Regions from separate parts of the Pseudoalteromonas sp. c7(2019) genome, predicted to be linked through region 2. Evidence: riboswitches for the same ligand, from Rfam matches in the RefSeq annotation. Region 2 holds a riboswitch; the other holds the start of a gene.
What was found. Region 2 has a riboswitch for lysine ahead of dapA (4-hydroxy-tetrahydrodipicolinate synthase). Riboswitches for the same ligand answer to the same signal wherever they lie in the genome.

Region 1 (11,716 bases), on a different contig from region 2:
CAATTTCGCCCATGGTGCTAAATAGCTCAGGTAAAATAGCAAAAATAAGCTGCCCTTCGCCAATCAGTTTACCACCACTAAATACCTCTACACCGTTGTGCTGCGCCACATAAATAGCAGGTATAATGAGTAACCCCGCTAAAAAAGCAACGCCAGTATCAAGTAGTGCAACACCTGCGGTGAGCTTTGGTAAATTAGCATCTGGCTGTAAATACGAGCCGTAAATCATCATACAGCCCACACCTAACGAGAGCGAAAAGAACGCTTGCCCCATTGCAGCAATAATTAAATTAGGGTCGAGTATTTGGCTAAAATCAGGAATTAAATACGCGGCAAAGCCTTCGCTTGCGCCATCGAGTGTTGCAATGTAGGCAATTAAACCAACAAGCAATACGAGTAGCAGTGGCATTAAACGGCGCGACCAAGTTTCGATTCCTGACTTAACCCCTTTTAAAATAATACTGGCAGTTAAAATAAGCATAAGCGGCGTAAATACAAAATTACGCAGCACTGAGTCGCTATGTAAAAATTCGCTTGCGCCTGTAAACCCAAAAAAGGTTGTTATGGGTTCAATAGCGTACGAAAGCATCCACCCTGCCACTATTGAATAAAAACTTAGCATAACAACTGCGCCCGCAAGGCCTATATAACCTGCCGCAGCACCAACCTTACGGTTAGTGTTTTGCCATGCATCGCCCAATGCTTTTACAGGATTAGCTTGTGCTTTGTGACCTAAATAAAGTTCGGTATACAGCGCAGGAAGCGCAAGTAAAAATATAACAATAAAATAAACCAGTAAAAATGCACCGCCGCCATGGTTGGCCGCTTGCGTAGGAAAACCCCAAATATTACCTAAACCCACTGCTGCGCCAGCAGCGGCTAAAACAAAACCAAGTCGGCTTTGAAACCCATCACGCACTTGTGCCATACATCTACAAATCTGTTATTATTTTGATTATTGTGAATTAAACCATATTTCATGCCAGCTGAGTAATAAAATTGTACCCAGCCTTTATTAGTGGCGTTAACCGCTCACAATATCAGCGACTTCTTTTGCTTTAGGGCTTTTATGACTGAACACTATTTTAAAAATGCCTTGAGTATTACTTCAACTCAATTGGCAAACTTGTCTTTAGCGAGTAACAGTATTTTATTATTTAATGCTAAAACACTTGAGCTTAGTGACTTTAATTTGCCCGATTGCTTAAGCCCATTTGAGTTAACTATTATAAACCGCCGTAAAAGTCCGCAAGCTAAGCAAGAGTATTTAGCTACGCGGTTATTGTTAAAACACCTTATTAAAATAGCGCAGCCGCAATATGCGCACGTAGCGCTTAATAAAATGAGTACAGAATTTGACGAGGCAAGCTCAAAACTGCAAATACACGTGGGTGATGATGTTATTAATACCTGTATTTCGCACTCGCATGGTTTGGTTGGCGTAGCGCTAAATCTTGATAAAAGTGAGTTTGGTTTTGATATTGAAAAAGTAAGCCTAAAGCGCCCGTTTGAAAAGCTCGCTAAGCATTTTTATCATAATGATGAAATTACACTTATTACCGAGCCCACTAATACCCAAGCCCAAGCAGATACGTTTTTTAGAATTTGGACATTAAAAGAGTCACTTGCTAAAGCCACCAGCCGCCCTATTGCAAAATTACTTAGCCCCAATGTGTTTGACGAATTACATAGTGCAAAGCTGAGTGCTAGCAGTAATCGCGTTACTGTAGCTGATAGCAGTGACAGCAATGTTTGCTTTGATGTAAGTGTGGTGCATAAAAAAAGCATCGACTGGCGATGCTTTTTATTAACCGATTTTGTTAAGTAACTTTATTAAGTGACTTTATCAACTGATTTTACTAGGTAATTTTACTAGGTGATTTTCCTGAATAACGGTTATTTACGCAGCAAAATCATTTTCTAATAAACGGCTATGAATAGACTGTACTACGTTATCTGACTCAGTTTGCTCAACTAAAAAGCACAGGTTGTGCTTACTAGCACCGTGACAAATTAATCGAATGTTAAAGTCTTTTAGTACACTCATTAAGTTCATTTCGTGTTGGCGTAATTGAATCTCAGAGCCAATAAGTGCCACCAATGTTAGGTTGTTTTCTACCGAAACATGGCAAAACTCTGCAAGCTTATCTAGGCATTCTTGATCGAGCTCTGGGCGCGATGCGTTTTGCGCGTTATCAAGGGTTATAGCTACGCTGATTTCTGATGTAGTTACCAAATCGACCGATATATTGTATTCACTTAATAGTGTAAATACGCGTGCTAAAAAGCCGCTTGCTAGGAGCATTTCTGGGCTTTTAAGCGTAAGCAATATTTGGTTTTTACGTTGCGTTACTGCGCGTATACCTGGTTGCTGCGATTTTTCGCGCTCAATCCATGTACCGCCACGCTCTGGCTCGCGGCTAGAGCCTACAAATACATTAATGTGGCTACGGCTCGCTGGTAAAATAGTTGCTGGGTGCAATACTTTTGCGCCAAAGGTCGCCATTTCAGCGGCTTCGTCAAAGCTTAAACGTGCAATAGGCGTCGCTTTTGCGCACAAACGCGGGTCGGTGCTAAAAATGCCCACTACGTCGGTCCAAATATGCACGCTTTTAGCGTTAATTGCTTCAGCTAAAAGTGCAGCACTGTAGTCTGAACCACCTCGTCCTAGCGTTGTGGTTTGGCCGTACTCGTCACTGCCAATAAAGCCCTGAGTAACAATTACTTGCTTATCTAATAACGGGATTAAAAATTCTTTAGCGGCTTGCGCTGTGGCCGCAACATTAGGCGTTGCTTTACCAAATTGGCTGTCGGTTTTAAGCACCTTGCGCACATCAAAGCGATCGGCGTTTAAACCTTGTAAACGCAGCACCTGAGCAAACAAATACGACGATAAACGCTCACCAAAGCTAAGTAGCTCATCGTGTTGCTGATCGGTTGTTAGTGACTCTTGAGCCAATGTTTGAAATGCTTTTAGGGTTTCGTTAAAGCCAACCGCTAAATCGGCATCTAGCGATAACTCATCTAAAATAGTTTGTTGAATAGCAAGCACACCGTTTATGTGTTCTTGGCGCTCACTTGAGGTAATACTTGGTTTGCACAGTGCAACTAAGTGGTTAGTTACGCCGGCACTAGCGCTCACGGCAACAATACGTACGCTTTTATCTGCAACAATAATTTCGCTACAGCGACTCATCGCTTCAAAGTTGGCAACACTGGTTCCGCCAAATTTGGCAACGATGTAATCTGATTTTGCGCTTAACTCTGTTTGAAGTACTGTTTGTGGCGCTGATTGGGTAGTCATTTAGTCTCCTTTCGCGGTATCCAAACCGCAATAAAACAAGAAGAACTTGGCAAAGGAATGCTTAAAGATAAGTCCACTGCCAGAAGCTCTCCACCTATATTGGTGACAGTTTTGAGGATTCAGCCCCATAAACCGAAAAATAATGACGACGTACCATTATTTTCCTCGGCGAGTACTTCCCTCCTTAATGATCATTGGCTTTCGTCGCCTAACATTAAGTACCTAAGTATCGCACCTCTTCTGAATGCTTTATTAACCAGTGGCTAATAAAACAAAACCCCACTAAGTAGCGGGGCTTTGAAAGTTATCGTTTAGACGTCTAGCTGTCAAGCATTTAATAATTTATGCGTTAAATAAAACTGCCCATGTAATAAGAGCCTGCATAACCTACGGTGTAGCAAATTAATAAATGCAGCGATAAACGCAAGTAGCTCATAAAGGTAAGCGCTTTAACTTTGCTCATGGCAATAATACCCGCAGCCGACCCAATGATCAGCATTGAACCGCCCACGCCCGTTGCATAAGTAAACGACAACCAGTGTTGTTGGCTCATTACTATATCGGCTTTTAATAAAGCAGCAGTAAGCGGTACGTTATCGACCCCTGCTGATAATATGCCCATTAAGTAGTTTGCGTACTCAGGTGCCATTACCGTGTATAGGTCGGTAAATTTACTTAGCATACCAATTTCTTTAAGTGCGCCTACAAGTAAAAGTACACCTACAAAAAACAATAATGTGTCGTATTCTATATCGCGAACAAAATCGATTATGTCTTTGTTAATGTCTTTTTTGCGCATTAAAAATTGCGCTACTAAAAACATCACTGATAAGCCAAACAAGAAGGTTAATAAAGGCGGTACGCTGTAAACTACACTCAGCATAAGTGTGCTCACTACGGTAGATAAAAATATAACAGCGATGGTAATGTCGGTTTTTTCAATGCGGGTTTTACCTGCACCAGCAAACTCAACACGCCCTTTCATACCGATAGATAGTAACGCGGCTAGCAGCATAACGCTTGCAAGTGCTGGCGCTATAAGTAGTAATAAATGAGCAATGGTTACTTTGCCATCTAAAAATATCATTAGTGTGGTTACGTCACCTGTTATTAGCGATACCCCACCTGAGTTAACCCCAAACACAATAAGCGTGGCGTATTTAATGAGTTTTTTAGGTTCAAGTTTTAACGACATAACAACCGCGAGCGATATAAGCGTCGCTGTTACGTTATCTGAAATCGACGAAAACAAAAACGCAAAACCACCCACCAAAAACATGAGCTTTTTTTCGCTAATACTTTTTGGCATAACGCGGTGCACAATATTTTCTATAAACCCCTTTGAATTTAAATACGCTACAAAGGTCATTGCAGCCATTAAAAATAGCCATAACGAGGCAATTTCTAAAATATTTTCATTTAAAAGGTGTTGAATCGTATCGGGGCTTTGCCCGTGTAGAGGGTATATAAAAAGAAGAATCCAGCAAAGCGTACCAAAAAACAGCGTGGTTTTAGCTTTATTGACATGGATTATATCTTCTATAACGATCAGTAAAAATGCAATCGCTATCAGGGTTAGAATAATCGAGGAAACCATGGTAGTTAAACAACCTTTGATATAGTTTTAAAGAACACACAAATAACATTCCATTTCATGTGCCTATTTTCGGCGCGAATTTTAGCACTGCCTCTATGCAAAAACTATTATTAAATGGTCTTAAAAACGAATACTATATACAGACAAGGTTAATTAAAAATACGTAATAATGAGTCTTCTAAAAGAACTCAATAATAAAATACTAGGATGTTGTAACCTCTTATGATCCCAGCTAAAAAGCTGCTAAACACCATAACCGAACATTGGGGTGTATTAGCGCTATTATTTAAACGTTTTAAAATGGCTGACTTTAGCCTAAAAGACGTACAAAACGCGATTAAGCAAAAGCAGCCTACGTGGTCAAACGAACGCATTTATAAAGAAACAAATCGTTTGTTAAACCAAGATATTTTAATTTCACTGGCTAAATCTTCTCAGCTTGAAATAAATCGTGCCATTGCCGATTTTGCTACGTTTTTACTGCAAGAAGAGCATTTAGGCTTAGCGCAAGAAATTAGCGTATTAGTAGACGACCTAGCACGTTTAGGTAACCGCCTAGATAACGCTGGCGAAATAGAAGACTTTGACGATTTACGCCGCTACAGCCGCATTATGGATGATCGGGTGCGTAAAATAATGAAGCTCTATACGCACAACGAAAACGCTATTTTAAATATTGTTGAACAAGCTAAATCTAATAATGCGGTGCAATCGCTGCAAAAGCGTTATAAAGCGGTAATAGAAGCGTTTGACGAATACATAGAGCCAATGCTTGAAATGGTTGATATTCGTGGTGAATTTCATGCGTGTTTTACCCTCATTGAAGAGCAAATAAGTAAGCAAATACTGCACATTGAGCGCTCAGGTAAAGCGTATACCGACAAACGCATGCTGGAGCAATTACGTACCCGTATACTCGAAATGCATTTAGTGGGTAGAGAAAGCTTACGTAAAAGTGCCGACATGCTTATGCCGCTGCGCGAAGAGTTACGCCGTAATAACTTAATTACTCGCCAAGCAGCCAAAGTACTTGGGCTTGTGCGCAAAAATGGCGTAGACAACATGCTAAGTGCTGTACAGCCACATTTTGTGAGCGACGCGCAGCGATATTCGCTTGGTCAGCAGCGCCATATTGTGGCTTACATGGCAAGCTTGGTTGAATTTGAACACGAAGAATACCAATTGCCAGATCAACAAGACGTGCCTGCATTTGTTACGCCTAATATTCCTGACTACAACGATGTTAAAACCAGCTTTGCTAAGCGCTTTAATAAAAAACGCAAAAAGCCGCAGCCCTTGCTGCAATTTTTAGACGAAAGCTACCCAAATCTCGATGCCGACGAAATGCTATTTTTGTATCAAAAATTAGTCAGCGACAGCGATATTAAAATAATTCAAAGCGATGAAAAAGCCCGCGTAAAAATTGCCGGTCAGCACTTTTCTTTATATCCATTTAATTCAGAGCCTCAGCCAGATTCAAAGGCAGGTAAATAAACCATGACACACATAAACTTAGACGAGCTAACCCATCTACAAGCCATTAATAAAAAATTAGTAGCGGGTTATCACATTTGTGAGCAAGACAACGTAATGTGGCAAGAGCTTGACCAACACATAGAAGACTACACCGCCCTATTTACCGCTTTAGGTAACGATTTAAAACGCGACAGCCGTGGCTTTTATTACTTTGGTAGCGACGAAAGCACACCCAATATGGGCAAAATATCTCGCGCTATCGCGCTCACCATTTACATTTTAATTGAGCACTACGCCAATACGGGTAAAGACCCTATGCGCGCATTGTTTGACGACGTAAACGATTTAGAGCTTATGCAAACGCTGGTGCAAATTAACAAACATTTGTTTGATCAGCTTGAGATATTTTCAGGATCTGATTTGCGCAAAGACGTTTACCTGCGCATGGTGCGCTTAGGTTTAGCCCGCGAAGTAGAAGGCGGCTTTATGCTACAAGCGCCAATTCACCGCTACATAGATGCACTCATGGAAGTAAACGAAGAAACCTATATTACAGAGGACGAGGAATGAAAAATCTATACGGACTAAGTAAACTCGCCCTACTTAACACCGCAGGCTATGCAAAATGTGTGATCCCGCTTGATAAAAGCAGCTCTATTTGCGCGCCCAATAACACAGGTAAAAGCTCGGTTATTAACGCCCTGCAGTTTCCGCTTATTAACGATTTGCGCTTAACAGAATGGGACGGACACGATTTAGATGAAACCCGAAAGTTTTATTTTTCATCCGATCAGTCGTACATTTTACTAGAAGCTAACTTGCCTCATGGCTCGGTAGTAATAGGTGTTGCAGGACTTGGTAAAATTGCCGGTTACGCGCATCAGTACTTTTGTTACCAAGGAAAGCTTGATTTAGAGCAGTACACGCAAGGTAAAACTATTATTAAATTTACCAAGCTGTTCAACCATTTAAAATCGCTTAACTACAACCCTATTGAGCTTAAAGCACAAGAGCTAAACGCACTACTTACTGGCGGCGCAACGCCTTTTGACGGCGACATTAACTTAAAAATGATCCCGCTCAATAATGTGCAAGACTCCTCTATTTATAAAGAAATATTTAGACGTATTCTTAATTTACACAAATTAGGCGCAAGCGACGTAAAACGCTTTATGCTACGCGTGTTTGAACGCCATATGTCGAACTCTAAGGTCGATTTTTATGAAGTATGGCGTCGCTCGTTTGATAAAGTAAATCGCTCAAAACGCGAATTAAAAGCCCTTGAGTCAATGCAAGAGCCAATAGCCGCGCTTGAATCAATGCTTGAAAACCAAACCGTGCTTAAAGGTAAATTAGCCGCGTATGCGCCTAAAATTGACCAAGCACTGATTGATTTTGATACCTATCAAGAATCGCAACTTAATGAGCTGGGTATAGCGCTTGAAGATATAGAGCACGAAAAACACGAGTTTGAGCAAAAGCAAAGCCTATACGTACAGCAATCGCGTGATATAGAGCGTAGACAAACTCAAATTGAGCAGTGGTTTTTAGATTACGATGCGCTTAAAAGCGAATTTGAACTGGTAAATAAAGCCACGCTTAAAACCAGCCTGACTCAGTTAAAGCAAGATTACGAGTCGCTTTCACACTCTATAACCAGCGCACAAGGACAAAGCCTACATACGCTTGACTACCGGATTAGCGAAACACAAAAACAAATTAAGAGCTTAAAGCTGCAACTTAAAAACCTTGAGTTTAATTTGTTTACCCGTATGCGCGAAGACCTCTCGTTAAAAGAAGTAGAAGAAATATCGCGGATTTTAAACCCAGATATTCTCTCGTTTGCAACCACCACTAATGGCGATATAACCATTGATGACGAAGATGCGTTTGGGGAATTTTTATCGCTGTTAAGTGAAAACGTTAAAGGCGGCGTATTAACACTACCAGGTGCGAGCATTAAGCTTAAAAAGCTCTCGCCTGTGCAAATGCAAAGCGGCGAAAACAAAGAGCAATTAACCGCTCAGCTCAGTGCACTTGAGCATTCACTTAAAGAGTTTAAGCAACAGCGCGATGTTGCTGCAAACGTTGCCGACAAGCAAAAAGAAAAAGACGCGTTATACGATGAGCTTATGAGCGCAGAGAGCGCCCTAAAACGCTTAGAGCAGTTTGAGGTAATGCAGCAGTCGGTTGAAGCGCAAGCCATGCTAAAAGAGCAATTATTAGCTGAGCGCGAACAAGTTGACGACTACCTGCAAGATATTCAAAAAAATAGTGGCTCAATTGCCGATCGTCGCTCGTTAATTAAATCGAAACAAGAGCAAATTAATCGCCAAACTGAGCGTCTGCGCCAAGTTAAAAGCGAGCGAATTGACCACACGCTTGATTTATACAGCGGTAAAGTAACTCCATACATGATTGATATTACAGTCGACTTTGATAACTTAAGCGATCTTGTTCATCACTTTAATAAAGACTGCCAAGAGCTGCGTAATTTTGACATAAACGTGCGCAACACCTATTTGCATGTATATAACGCGGGTATTACTAAATTCGACAACGAAAACGACGAATATACTAAATACCAAAAGCTAATAAGCGCCTTTCATAATATTGATAACGAACGCGATGCTGTTGAGCGCCAAGCACGCGTTGCGCTTACTGAAGTGGCCGCAACTATTAAAGGCTTGCGAGAAGATTTAGACCGCCTTCGCCGCGAAATGAACAGCTTTAATAAAGGCATAAGCCAGCACCGTATTTCAAACCTGCAAGCGTTTAAAATTAACGTCATACCGCGCAAAATGCTGGTTGATAGTATTGATACCATTATCAGCACGTCGCATCAGTTTGAGCAAGGCGACACCCTAGATTTACTGAGCCAAGAACCGTACAGCGAAAGTGCGGTAAACGAAGCGAAAGATCACTTAATTAAACTCGCCTCAGATAAAGCGGGTTTAACACTTACCGATTTATTTGATATTCGATTTGAAGTGGTTAACCGCGCAGGTGAAACAGAGCACTTTGAAAAAATAGATTCGGCGGGTTCAAACGGCACACGTATTACGATTAAGTTATTGTGTGGCATGTTGTTTATTCGTTACTTATTGAGTGACCAGGAACAAAACCTATACCGTATACCTATTTATATAGATGAAGCGGCCGACATTGACCCACAAAATCAAAAAGCAATTATAGAAACCGCACTAAGCTTTGGTTTTGTTCCTATATTTGCCTCAGTTAAGCCACAAATAAGTTGTGACTACATTGTGCCTATTCGCTCGGTAAAAGACGGTGCACAAAACTGGGTAGATGAAAAAGATTGGATTGAAGTTGAACATTAAACTTTTACTGATGACTAATTAACAGAGGTTAATTAGTCATTCAGCCTTAGGGCGTGTTGACCTTTGTGGATTGAAATTTGTTCAATTTAGGGGCAATTTAATCGCGGCGTGAGGTTTGTAACCTAGTGGGCTAAGTAAAAACCGAGCAACAAAGAGTTAATTGCCCCTAGGCAGAACCCTTCGGGCAGCGCATGTTTGGCATTTATGCTGCGTTATCAACTATTTATGGGGAATAACCACACTACATAGGCTCTGCCTTGCCCAAATACCAAACATACTGCTGCAAATTCAACCACGAAAGGTCAACACGCCCTGACAATTAGACTAATATTTAGGACGTTTAAATAATACACATTTAAACTATGTGTGTTATTTTAAATTAATGCATTTTATTGGAGCAAACGTAATGAAAAATATACTTATTGTTGCAGCGCTAGCACTTCTTACAGCCTGTACACAAACCCCAGATTGGGATTACGATAAATCAGCTAACTTTAGTAATTTTAAAACATTTGCTTGGGTAGAAAACGCCAGCCTAACTAAAGACACAAATAACTATCAAATAAATGGCCTTATGGAAAAACGTGTTCGCACTGCCGTAAACGCAGAGCTGAGCCAAACATTAGGTATGAGCTTAGTTGATGCAGCGCAAGCTGATGTACTTGTTAACTATCATGCATCGGTTGATAAAGAGCTTGAAATAGACACGTTTAACACGGGTTACCGCCATAATTGGGGTTACTGGGGAAGTGGTTTTCAAAAAGATACAACCGCGCGTGAATACGAAGTGGGTACACTGATTATTGATATTGTGGATCGTGAATCTAACCAGCTAGTATGGCGCGGCGCAAAAGAAGGTCGATTAAAGAAAAATCAATCGCCAGAACAACGTGAAGCATCAATTAATAAAACAGTGAGCGAAATTTTAAGTAACTTCCCGCCGCAAAAGCAGCAGTAAGTTAAAATTAGCTATAAGTAAGTTTTAAAAGAGCTCACAGTACGTGAGCTTTTTTGTGGGTGTGTATTTTTGGAACTTTTAAAATAAAGTTATTACGAGCTGCGCTCGTCACGTCAGCAAGCTGCACGTCTACAAAAAACACCGCGTCAAACTTTACCTGTAGGCGCTAAGCTTGCTTGCGCGAGAAGCGACAGCTTCTAATTACTTTATAGCGCTATATTCCATCTTAAATTACGAGCTGCGCTCGTCACGTCAGCAAGCTGCACGTCTACAAAAACACCGCGTCAAACTTTACCCGTAGGCGCTAAGCTTGCTTACGCGAGAAGCGATAGCTTCTAATTACTTTATATCGCTATATTCCATCTTAAATTACGAGCTGCGCTCGTCACGTCAGCAAGCTGCACGTCTACAAAAACACCGCGTTAAATTTACGATTTATACTTATGCAGTAACTCAAGCGGTATATGGCAGTAATCATCAGGATGATTAGTTAAGCGGTCTTGATGCTCAGGATCGCTTGGCACGTAGTTAGTTAGCAGCTCTGCCCCTACCACAATTTTATCAGCATCACTTCGCTGGCTTATATAATTGCTAGCGACCTTTAAATGATCTTGGCTTTTGCTATAAATGGCAGTGCGATATTTAGGGCCTACGTCATCCCCTTGTTTGTTAACGCTATACGGATCAATAATCTCAAAAAAGAAGCCAAACAGCTCGTTTAAGCTAACCTCTTTTGTACTAAATATTACTTTTACACACTCAGCATAACCGTCGTATTCGCCTTGTGTATTATCATTTTTTCCATTAGCCCGCCCTGCTTCAGTACTTATTACACCAGGTAAGTGCTTTAAAAACTCTTGCACGCCCCACAGGCAGCCACCTGCAAAGTAAATAGTATCTTGCTGTTTTATATTCATAATAAATGTGACCAAGTTTGTTAGATGCATTAACGTTGCAAATGATAATCAAATGCAGTTTTTAATGAATTAATGTACAATCGCGCCAAAATCGCAGTTGTTTAATTGAATTATTTTATCACG
Region 2 (11,716 bases):
TTACAGCGGTTTTGATAGGCGTGCTCAAAAAGCTCATTATCGTAAAACCTCTTCAAGCAATAATGATGCATCGCTTTTTTCGTCGCGGTATTTAACTATTAACGCACACGACATGCTTAAGCCTTGCTCGCGCGCCCACTCGTTTGACGCAGGGCGAGAGCCTGGTATTACAATGGCATATTCTGGGATTGGCTCGCCTTTATCAAGTTGGCGCTCGTTTACGCAGTCGTATACCGGAATAGTTGCTGATAAACGCACGCCTGGGGCAAGTACTGCACCTTTTTTAATAACTACACCTTCAACAATAATACAGCCAGCGCCAATAAAGGCGTCGTCTTCTACAACTACTGGGCTTGCACCAATTGGCTCAAGTACACCACCAAGCTGCACTGCAGCACTTAAATGTACGTTTTTACCTACTTGTGCACACGAGCCAACTAATGCGTGGCTATCTACCATTGTGCCTTCGTCGATGTATGCACCAATGTTTACATACGCTGGTGGCATAATAATCGTGCCTTTAGCAACATAAGCACCACGGCGAACACTAGAGCCACCCGGCACCATACGTACGCCATCGTCAGTACTAAATTCTTGCGGAGCTAAGTTATGTTTATCAACAAAACCACCTGCAAACTCAGTATTAGTGCCATTTTTGAAGGCATCCAAAATGCCTTGTTTTACTTCTACGTTAGCTTGCCATTGGCCGCTTTCGTTTTGTGATGCTGCGCGTACTGCGCCCGATTCTAAATTATTTAATAGTTCTAACCAGCTCATTATAAAAACCTGTATTTAATGCCAAGATAAAATGGTGTTGTTTGCAGTTGTGATGCAATCGGTTTGAGTTAACTCAAGGTGTGTTAAAGGTGGACGAAGTTGCGGGCTGCTTAAGCGGCCTTGCAAATGCATCAATACCTTTACGGGAATAGGGTTTGCGACAGCAAATAAGCTATTAATAGCGCTTGACCACTGGGCAAATAAATTAGGGTGTTGGCCACTTAAGCTGCGTTTAACAAACTCGTGAGTTTGTGCGGGCCATGCATTTGCAGCTACCGACACTAAACCTTTTGCGCCAGCTTGAGCAAAATAAGGCATCAGCGCATCGTCGCCACTAAAAATAGCTAAATTAGGCGCAGCTTGGCGGTAAGCTTCAAACTGAGCAATGCTGCCGCTCGCTTCTTTTAACGCCCATAAATTTTTATTATTTTGTAAGTTTTGAATTGTTGCCGTTGGAATGCTAACAGCACTTCGACCCGGTACGTTATAAAGCATACACGGGTGAGCACTTGCATTAAGTAGGCTTTCAAACCAATGAGTTTGACCTATAGCGCCGGGCTTTGCATAAAGCGGTGAGCCAAGTAAAAAGCTATGAATTGGGAGTGTATTACAGTAGTTAACCCACTCAATTTGTTGCTTTAAGTTACTACCGCCCACAGCAACCATGAGTGGTACTGCTGGTTTTAGTTGGCATACGTGTTCAACAATGGCTTGTTGTTCTTTTAGCGTTAGTGCTAAACCTTCGCCCGTACTGCCAAGTAGTAAAATACCGTTATGTGCCGCTTCTTGATCGCTAACCAATTTAGTTAACGTGTTGTAGTCAACATCGCCGTGTTGATCAAATGGCGTTACGAGCGCGGTCCACAATGAGTAGTCGTTTAAATTGAAGTTGTTGATCATCTCTCACGAACTTATAATTTGTACCAACTTTATTAAAAACGTGATCATTTTAGCGATAACTAATTTAATGCAATTGATATTATTCGAAGAGTTAAAAAGCTTTATGGAAGGAGCCGCATTAACGTCGTTCGAACTAATAATTCGAAGAGCGAATGGGCTTAAAATAATAGGGCGCACGGCCTTAATATTTAAGACCAGAAGCTCTCCACCAAACTAATAAGCTGCTTTTTATAAGCAGCTATTGGTGACAGTCGCTAGGGTTCAACCTAGTCGCCCGAAATAAACACCTCGCAAAAGTGGTTACTTCTCGGCGTTAATTCCCCTCACGTATGCTCACTGGAGTTTGCGCTCCTAACATACGCTACCTGAATAACGCACCTCTTCTAGCCCTTTGCACCTGTTTGTAGAGTAAAACTTACAAACCTGTGCAATTTAAATAGGGTAATTACGGCGATTAAAGCATTTTAGCCATCTGGGTGTCAAGCTACTAAATACAGATTAATTCACCGAAAAGAGGGGTGGTTACGTATTGGGTGCTTTTCTCGTACACTAGACCCATAGTAGAAGTAAGGTATTAATCAGATGGAAAAATTTAGCGATATTTATAAGCGAGCGGTAGAGCGAAAAGGCTCTGAAAAAATGCTTAAGTTATTACTCGCAAAACCGCTATCTAAAAAACAACTAAGCACGTTAAGTGACGACGATTGGCTTGAGGAATTTACTCGAAAAGTATTTCAAAGTGGCTTTTATTGGTCAGTCATTAATAATAAGTGGCCAGGCTTTAGAGAGGTTTTTTGGGATTTTAGCGTTGATAAGTTATTAATGATGCCACCCGATATGCTGGAACAAAAAGCAACGGATGAGCGAATTGTTCGTAACTATAAAAAAGTAAAAACAATTACCGAAAATGCTTACATGATCAACGAAATAGCAGGGGAACATGGCAGTTTTAGTCAGTTTATCGCTAATTGGCCAACAGACGATATTATTGGTTTATGGGCGTATTTAAAAAAGCATGGTGCGCGTTTAGGCGGAAATACAGGGCCTTATGCACTGCGAGCACTTGGTAAAGATACTTTTTTACTATCACGCGATGTAGAGAGTTACTTACGGGCCCATAAAATTATAGACGGCGGCTTACAAACTAAAAAGTCACTAAATGCAGCCCAAGCCTTTTTTAACGAAATGCAAAAGCAAAGCGGCTTAAGTATGCAAGAGTTAAGCTTAATTGTTGCTTATGGCGTAGGTGACAACCGTGTTGGTATAAGTCAGCAATAATAGGAATTACCATGAAATTAGTGCCAAGATACACAGACATTACGGAAAACTTTGCGATAGAAGATTTCCCTGCAAGTGTTGCCTTTCCTCAGTTATTACTGTGGAACGAGAGCTTAGCAAAAGAGTTTAATATTAACGTTGCAGCTGATTTGCGTGCTAGCACTTTTAGCGGTAACGAAAAACAGGCGATTCCTGCAGTAGCACTTGGTTACTCTGGGCACCAATTTGGACATTTTTCACCACGTTTAGGCGATGGGCGAGCGCATTTACTGGGCGCTATTAATGATGATAAAAACCAGTTGTGGGATATTCAATTAAAAGGCTCTGGTGCTACTCCTTACTCAAGAGGGGGAGATGGGCGTTGTGCTCTTGGTCCTGCTATTCGTGAATACGTAATGAGCGAGGCAATGCATGCACTAGGCATTAAAACCACACGCTGCTTAGCGGTTGTTGGTAGTGGTGAAACGGTTTATCGTAATCCGCCACAAGCAGGCGCCATAGTGACTCGTTTAGCAACGAGCCATATTCGTGTTGGCTCGTTTCAATATTTAGCGACGCAAGGCGATGTTGAAGGACTTAAAAATTTAGCCGATTTAGCTATAGAGCGACACTGCCCAGAAATAACAGATACAGGATCGCAGCGCTATTTAGCATTTTTAGGCGCTGTGATTAAAAACCAAGTTAAGCTAGTTGTGAGCTGGATGCGTGTTGGCTTTATTCACGGAGTAATGAATACCGATAATACGCTAGTAAGCGGAGAAACCATTGATTACGGCCCGTGTGCCATGATGAATAGCTTTGACTTTGATACTGTATTTAGCTCTATCGACAAACAAGGTCGGTATGCATTTGGTAATCAACCTAATATAGCTAACTGGAACTGTGCTCGTTTAGCTGAGAGTTTAATACCGCTTATCAGCGATGATGACGAACAAGCTGTTTCGTTAATGACGCCATACATTAATAGCTTTGCTGAGCAATTTAATACTGAGTTTACGGCTATGTGGGGACAAAAGCTGGGTTTAAATGAATCTTGCAATAGTAGTGGCGAGTTAATCGCAGAGTTGTTAGCACTATTAAAAGATAATCAGCTCGATTACACCAATACCTTCGATGCGCTTACTGAATCCTTAAAAGAAGAAGTAGTAATACCAGAGTCGCTAATTGAATGGAGAGCTAAGTGGGTAAGCTTAACCGACGATAATAGTTATGAAATAATGAGAGCTGCAAATCCTCGTGTAATACCGCGTAATCATGTGATCGAAGAAATAATTGCACAATATAACGCTACAGGGTCTAGTGAGTTACTACAGCGCTTTATAAAAATAGCCAGTAACCCGTATTCTGACAGTGAAAAATTATCAGAATTTCAGGCTGCACCGATAAATGATAATGATTACCAAACTTTTTGTGGTACTTAATACTTAACTTTGAGTATAACTACATGATTAAAAAGAGTCATTTTTTAATCAAATATGTGCATATACCTAGGGTAATGTTAATTCTGGTGGTATTATGCGCCGAATTAAAGCCAAGCAATATTTCTTTGCATTTATAAGTGCATTTAATTTAATTGCTCTTACATTCCTTGCTAAGTACTAATTTACAACAAACTACTATATTTATTTTTCAATAAAGTTTTAATTTCGCCTATAGTAAGTGGATGTGTGTTGTGACGAGGCATAGAAAAAAGTTATAAACTTTATTTTTCGTTAAGTATTGATTAACAAAGGCTCAGTTAGTCTATATAAAACTGATTGAGCTAGTATCGATTAGCTACAATTTAAAATTGTTCAAATGGGAAGAAAACAATGAAATTAAAATCACTTACAATTGCAATCGCGTTGGCTGCAACTAGCGCATCTACATTCGCTGCTGATAAAGAAGAAGGTTTCTACATTGGCGCATTTGGCGACTATTATGACGCATCTTGGAAAAACATGCGTGCTCAAGCTGGTCTTGATGTAAATGAATCAACTGGCTGGGGTGTTGAAGCCGGTTACCGTTTCAGTGATTACTGGAGCGCACGTCTTGAATATGCAGATATGGATTTTAATGCTTTTGATAAAGTTGCTGGCAACCGCAACGGTATTGATGGCGAGCGTTACGGTATTGATGCTCTTTACCATTTAAATGGCGGTCCTTTCTACGGTCTTTTCGGTATTAAAGAAATAGACGTAGTAGATGACAATACATTCTTAAATGCAGGTGTTGGTTACCAACATTTCATTACAGATGGCTTATTTGTAAATGCTGAAACAGCTGTATACCAAGGTCTTGACCGTGGTTACACAGATGTAGGCGCTAAAATTGGTATTAACTACTTATTTGGCCAAAATTCAGCTCCTGTAGAGCCAGTTAAACCAGCTCCAGAGCCTAAGGTAATTGAAGTAGCTGTAGCTCCTACAGATAGCGACAACGACAACATTCCTGATGCAGATGATAAGTGTGCTAACACACCTATGACTGATGCAGTTGATGGCACTGGTTGTACTTTATATGAAGATAAAGAAGTGACTGTAAGCTTATTAGTGACTTTCCCTAACAATGCTTCAGCAGTATCTACTCAGTACTTAAACGATATTGAAAAAGTATCTGCATTCTTAAAAGATTACCCAGATACAACAGTACTTTTAGAAGGTCACACTTCTTCTGTAGGTAAAGCAACTTACAACAAATGGTTATCTAAAAAACGTGCTGATGCAGTAGCTAAGCAATTAGTTACTGATGGCATTGCTAAAGACCGTATTACTACAGTTGGTTTAGGTGAAGAGCGTCTTAAAAATGATGCAAACACTAAAGCTGCAAACGCAGAAAACCGTCGTGTAGAAGCGCATATCAAAACTATCAAAAACGTTAAAGTTTTACGTTAATTAAATAGTTTGTAATAAAAACCCAGCCAAGTGCTGGGTTTTTTTATGGCTGTAATAAATTAATATTGGTTAATGGTAATGATTCTTACTTAACAAGTATTCATGAAAATAGTTTTTACTACAACCACTATTCATAGTATTTATAATCGGTATAATCAGTTGCGTAACTGGATGGATTTTCATCTATCCATAAAAGCTTTATAATTACGCGTTAGAATACTATAAGTATTGGGTAACTTATTTGCGCTTGAAGCGCTACCGGATACTTTCACGTCACCAAGAGGGCAATATTGTGCTACAAGAATATCGTAAACACGTAGAAGAACGTGCCGCGTTAGGTATCGTACCAGCGCCATTAGATGCTCAGCAAACTGCTGATCTTATTGAATTAATCAAAAATCCACCTGCAGGTGAAGAAGAATTCATTTTAGATTTGTTCATTCAGCGTATACCAGCAGGTGTTGATGATGCTGCTTATATTAAAGCGGGCTTCTTAGCAGCTGTAGCTAAAGGTGAAACTAATTCTCCACTTGTTTCTAAAGAAAAAGCGGCAGAATTATTAGGTACAATGTTGGGCGGTTACAATATTGCACCAATGATTGACCTACTTGATGACGAAACACTTGCACCAATCGTAGTTAAAGGCCTTTCAAATACATTACTTATGTTTGATGCGTTCTACGATGTAGAAGAAAAAGCAAAAGCAGGTAATACATTCGCTAAGCAAATTATTGAGTCTTGGGCAAATGCAGAATGGTTTACTAATAAGCCAGCTGTTGCTGAAAAGATTTCAGTTACTGTATTTAAAGTAACTGGCGAAACAAATACTGATGACTTGTCTCCTGCACCAGATGCATGGTCTCGTCCAGATATCCCACTTCATGCTTTAGCAATGCTAAAAATTGAACGCGATGGTATTACACCTGATAAAGCGGGCGAAGTTGGTCCAATTACTCAGATTGAAGAATTAAAAACTAAAGGTTTACCACTTGCTTACGTAGGTGATGTTGTTGGTACGGGTTCTTCTCGTAAGTCTGCAACTAACTCTGTACTTTGGTTTATGGGCGATGATATCCCGTTTGTACCAAACAAGCGTGTTGGCGGTGTATGTTTAGGTAATAAAATTGCTCCAATCTTCTTCAACACAATGGAAGATTCAGGCGCATTACCAATCGAATTAAATGTTGATGAACTCAACATGGGCGAGCAAATCGACATTTATCCGTACGAAGGTGTTGTTAAGCAACATGGTACTGATAAAGTGATTTCTACTTTTGAGCTTAAATCTGATGTGATTTTAGATGAAGTTCGTGCTGGTGGTCGTATTCCACTAATCATCGGTCGTGGTTTAACTGATAAAGCGCGTACATCTCTTGGCTTAGGCGCAACTGATACATTTAAAGTACCAACAGCAACAGAAGTTTCTGATAAAGGCTTCACACTAGCGCAAAAAATGGTTGGTAAAGCATGTAACGTTGCAGGTATTCGCCCAGGTCAGTACTGTGAGCCTAAAATGACAACTGTTGGTTCGCAAGATACAACAGGTCCTATGACACGTGATGAACTTAAAGATCTAGCATGTTTAGGTTTCTCTGCAGATTTAACAATGCAGTCATTCTGTCATACATCAGCTTATCCTAAGCCTATCGATGTAAGCACTCACCATACGCTTCCTGATTTCATCATGAACCGTGGCGGTGTTTCACTTCGTCCAGGTGATGGTATTATTCACTCGTGGTTAAACCGTATGTTATTACCAGATACCGTAGGTACTGGTGGTGATTCACATACACGTTTCCCATTAGGTATTTCATTCCCAGCAGGTTCGGGTGCAGTAGCATTCGCAGCAGCAACAGGTGTTATGCCACTTGATATGCCTGAATCTATTTTGGTTCGTTTTAAAGGCGAAATGCAACCAGGTATCACTTTACGTGACCTTGTTCATGCAATCCCTTACTACGGTATCAAACAAGGTTTATTAACAGTTGAGAAAAAAGGTAAAATTAACGAATTCTCTGGTCGCGTACTAGAAATTGAAGGCGTTGAGCACCTAACTGTTGAGCAAGCGTTTGAATTATCAGATGCATCTGCAGAGCGTTCGGCAGCAGGTTGTACTGTTAAGTTATCTAAAGAGTCTATCTCTGAATACCTTGAGTCAAACATTGTTATGCTTAAGTGGATGATTTCTGAAGGTTACGGCGATGTACGTACGATTGAACGTCGTATTACTGCAATGCAAGATTGGTTAGCTAACCCAGAACTAATGGAAGCTGACGCTGATGCAGAGTACAAGCATATCGTTGAAATTGATTTAGCTGAGATTAAAGAACCTGTTCTTTGTGCTCCAAATGACCCAGATGATGCGCGTCTTCTTTCTGATGTTGCGGGCGAGAAAATTGATGAAGTATTCATCGGTTCTTGTATGACTAACATTGGTCACTTCCGTGCTGCTGGTAAGTTGCTTGATGGCTTTAAAGGTCAACTTCCGACTCAGCTTTGGGTTGCTCCACCTACTAAGATGGATAAAGATCAGCTTACAGAAGAAGGTTACTATGGTATTTTTGGTCGTGTTGGCGCACGTATCGAAACTCCAGGTTGTTCACTATGTATGGGTAACCAAGCACGTGTTGCAGATAAAGCTACTGTTGTGTCTACCTCTACACGTAACTTCCCTAACCGTTTAGGTAATGGCGCAAACGTATTCTTAGCATCATCTGAGCTTGCTGCAATTGCTGCAATCATTGGTAAATTACCAACAGTTGCTGAGTACCAAGAATATGCAGCGAAGATCAATGCAACGGCTTCAGATACATACCGTTACTTGAACTTCCACCGTATGCCTGCTTACACTAAAAAAGCAGACAACGTGATTATCCAACAAGCTGTATAATTTTTAGAGTTTGTTTAAAAACCCGCTTAGGCGGGTTTTTTATTGGCTAAAATAAATATTAGATAGTTCATGCTTCTTTTTTTATATTATTGTATTAACTCTAGACATAAATTGCTTTTAAAGTAATTAATCGCGCAAAAATTCCTATCAAAATGCATTAAAATCCTCATCAATATTCTCATTATTTTAGGCGAGATTTTATGACAGCATTAAACAACCAGAATTTACTGCAACTACGTTTTGTTAACCAAGCAAATATTGATTTGGTTAAGCCTTCTTTTGATAACCTGCCTGCAAATCCATATGCAGATGGTGCCTTTCGTAAACGTCGTTACTCAGTAGTTAAAATGCAAAATGGTGAAATAAAGTTACAACAAACCAAAGCATTTGTTCAAGACGATTCAATTAATACTTTTCAAGGTAATGTAGAGCGTACTTACGAAAACCTAGAGCAAAGTTTACTTGAATCAGAAGGCATGAAAAGCATTGTAAATGAGTTTCGCCAACTTACCGGTATTGATGAACAGCGTGATATTGAAATTCATCAGTTCCGTATGCTTGCTATTAATAGTGATACGCCAGCAGCACCAGAAGGCGTGCATCAAGATGGTTTTGACCATGTATGTATATGCGGTGTTTCTCATGAAAATTTAGAAGGTGGCGAGCTACTTGTATACGAAAACAAGCAAGCTGAGCCTTGTTTTAAAATGGAAATAAAAGACGGCATGTTTGCATTAATAAATGACCGTCAAGTGTGGCACAACGCAACACCTATGAACAAAATTGATGCTAGCAAACCAGGTTACCTGGATTGTTTTGTATTAACGTCTTAAGGAAGTTAGGCATGAACATAACGCAATTACGTGAGCAGTTTCCTGCATTAATGCAAAACGTTGATGGTAAATCGCCAATATTTTTAGACGGACCAGGTGGCTCGCAGGTACCAACATCGGTGCTTAATGCGATGACAGCTTATTTAGGTCATTATAATTCGAACTTAGGTGGCGCGTTTTTTTCAAGTGATAAAACAGTTGAGTTGATGGCGAATGCGCGTCAAGCAGCCGCTGATTTACTTAATGCACCTAGCTCACAACACATTGTGTTTGGTCCAAACATGACCAGCCTAACATTTAGCTTTAGCCGTGCTATTTCACGCGACTGGCAGGCTGGCGATGAAATAATTGTAACCAATGCCGATCATTTCTCAAATGTATCGTCGTGGCAGCAAGCTGCAGAAGATAAAGACGTAAAGGTAAATACAGCGCTTATTAATGAAGCTGATTGCAGCTTAGATATGGTGCAATTTGAAAGCTTATTAAACAGCAACACTAAGCTTGTAGCGGTAACTTACGCTTCAAATACCACAGGTTCAATTAATAATATTAAACGTATTGTTGAGCTTGCTCACGCTGTAGGCGCACTTGTTTATGTTGATGCCGTACATTACGCACCGCACGAACTTGTTGACGTGCAAGCGCTTGATTGCGACTTTTTAGCCTGCTCTGCATATAAGTTTTTTGGCCCGCATTTAGGTCTGGTTTACGGTAAAAAAGAACATTTAGACGGGTTTACACCTTATAAAGTTGAGCCAGCTAAAGACGTAGCACCAGGTCGTTGGGAAACCGGCACACAAAGCTTTGAAGCCATGGCGGGTTTTATCGCGGCTGTTGATTACATTGCAGCAATTAGCGAACTTGACGATAGCCATTCACGCCGCGAAAAGCTAAGCATAGCTTTTGCTAAAACTAAACAACACGAAATGGCGCTTAGTGAGCACTTTTTAACGCGCTTGGTAAACTATCCACGCATTAAGTTGTTTGGTATTGATGACTTTGATCGCTTAAATGAGCGTACACCTACTTTTGCTTTAATTTTTGAAGGGCTTGAGCCGCGCGCCGTTTCAGAATTTTTAGGTAAGCAGCATATTTGCGTGTGGGATGGTAACTTTTACGCGCAAGGTTTGTGCAAGCAACTAGGTGTGCTTGATAAAGGCGGTGTAGTACGTATTGGTTGTATGCACTACAACACGATTACTGAACTTGATAAGCTATTTGACTTATTTGATGAACTACTCGGTTAATCATGTAAGTTTTGGTGCGCTAACTCTTTGGCGCACCGTATATTTGTTCTGCGCGGTTAAACAGTACCCACGAGGTTAAAATATACTTATCGTTTGATACTGGCTTATTACCTCTGTGGGTATGTGTAAAGTAGCCAGGAGATATTACCATAGTGCCTTTTTTAGGTGCTATTTTACGATTTTGATAGTAAAACTCCGTTTCACCGCCTTCATCAACATCGTTTAAATAAAACATAAATAACAACACGCGATGCAAAGCTTCATTGTGCTGTAGCTGCGGGTAAACTTCACTATGCCAGTAAGGGTAGCCACCTTTGTTTACTTCATATTTTTGCGCTTGAATATTACCAAGTCTAAAAATTTGCTGCACTAGCAAAGGTAATTGCGGTTTACCCACTTCTTCAAAATTCTCTTGGGTTAAATCGACTACTTCACCTGTTTTTGGGTGATAGACCTTTAAGCCAAACGCCCCAATCATCATAAAAATATGCTCTTCAACATACTTAAAAACATGCTGTGCAGTCGTTTGTTGTATATGTTTTAATTGTTGTGCATATTCGGGGTGATTATTTAAGTGTAGGTCGTGACTGTCTTTTTTCTTTAAGTCGACACCGCCCGATGTTACCCCTTGTCTTACATGCGGGCTTTGCGCGAATGTGGAAATAAATTCATCGCAAAACTCATCGCTTAATGCGTTATCAACAACGCGTATAAAGTCCGTCATGGTTTACCTTTATATAATTATTATTGGATTTTTATGTTTATTGAAAAAGTGATGCCGCGCTTTAGCGAAACAGATGCACTCGGACACATTAACAATACCGTACTCCCTGTATGGTTTGAAGTCGCACGTGGACCTATTTTTAAGTTTTTTACACCGGACTTAAACCCGCATGATTGGAAATTGATTATCGCCAA

Region 1: it holds a riboswitch for lysine, as region 2 does, so the genes downstream of both, lysC (lysine-sensitive aspartokinase 3) here and dapA (4-hydroxy-tetrahydrodipicolinate synthase) in region 2, are expected to answer to the same signal.

Annotation. Positions count from the first base shown of each region.
Region 1 covers NZ_WTKS01000005.1:45,485-57,200, forward strand. Annotated here, with positions in the region: gene GQR38_RS07275 (sodium-dependent transporter) at 1-928, opposite strand, end outside; gene GQR38_RS07280 (4'-phosphopantetheinyl transferase superfamily protein) at 1,070-1,828, shown strand; gene lysC (lysine-sensitive aspartokinase 3) at 1,901-3,304, opposite strand; lysine riboswitch at 3,380-3,552, opposite strand; gene nhaD (sodium:proton antiporter NhaD) at 3,654-4,901, opposite strand; gene GQR38_RS07295 (hypothetical protein) at 5,124-6,395, shown strand; gene GQR38_RS07300 (hypothetical protein) at 6,399-6,947, shown strand; gene GQR38_RS07305 (ATPase) at 6,944-9,718, shown strand; gene GQR38_RS07310 (DUF4136 domain-containing protein) at 10,125-10,676, shown strand; gene GQR38_RS07315 (peptide-methionine (S)-S-oxide reductase) at 11,105-11,593, opposite strand.
Region 2 covers NZ_WTKS01000011.1:94,626-106,341, reverse strand. Annotated here, with positions in the region: gene GQR38_RS13500 (PLP-dependent decarboxylase) at 1-37, opposite strand, end outside; gene GQR38_RS13495 (2,3,4,5-tetrahydropyridine-2,6-dicarboxylate N-succinyltransferase) at 37-777, opposite strand; gene dapA (4-hydroxy-tetrahydrodipicolinate synthase) at 793-1,677, opposite strand; lysine riboswitch at 1,868-2,068, opposite strand; gene GQR38_RS13485 (DNA-3-methyladenine glycosylase I) at 2,260-2,955, shown strand; gene GQR38_RS13480 (protein adenylyltransferase SelO family protein) at 2,967-4,376, shown strand; gene GQR38_RS13475 (OmpA family protein) at 4,767-5,828, shown strand; gene acnB (bifunctional aconitate hydratase 2/2-methylisocitrate dehydratase) at 6,121-8,718, shown strand; gene GQR38_RS13465 (2OG-Fe dioxygenase family protein) at 8,919-9,551, shown strand; gene GQR38_RS13460 (cysteine desulfurase-like protein) at 9,563-10,798, shown strand; gene GQR38_RS13455 (2OG-Fe(II) oxygenase) at 10,818-11,522, opposite strand; gene GQR38_RS13450 (acyl-CoA thioesterase) at 11,556-11,716, shown strand, end outside.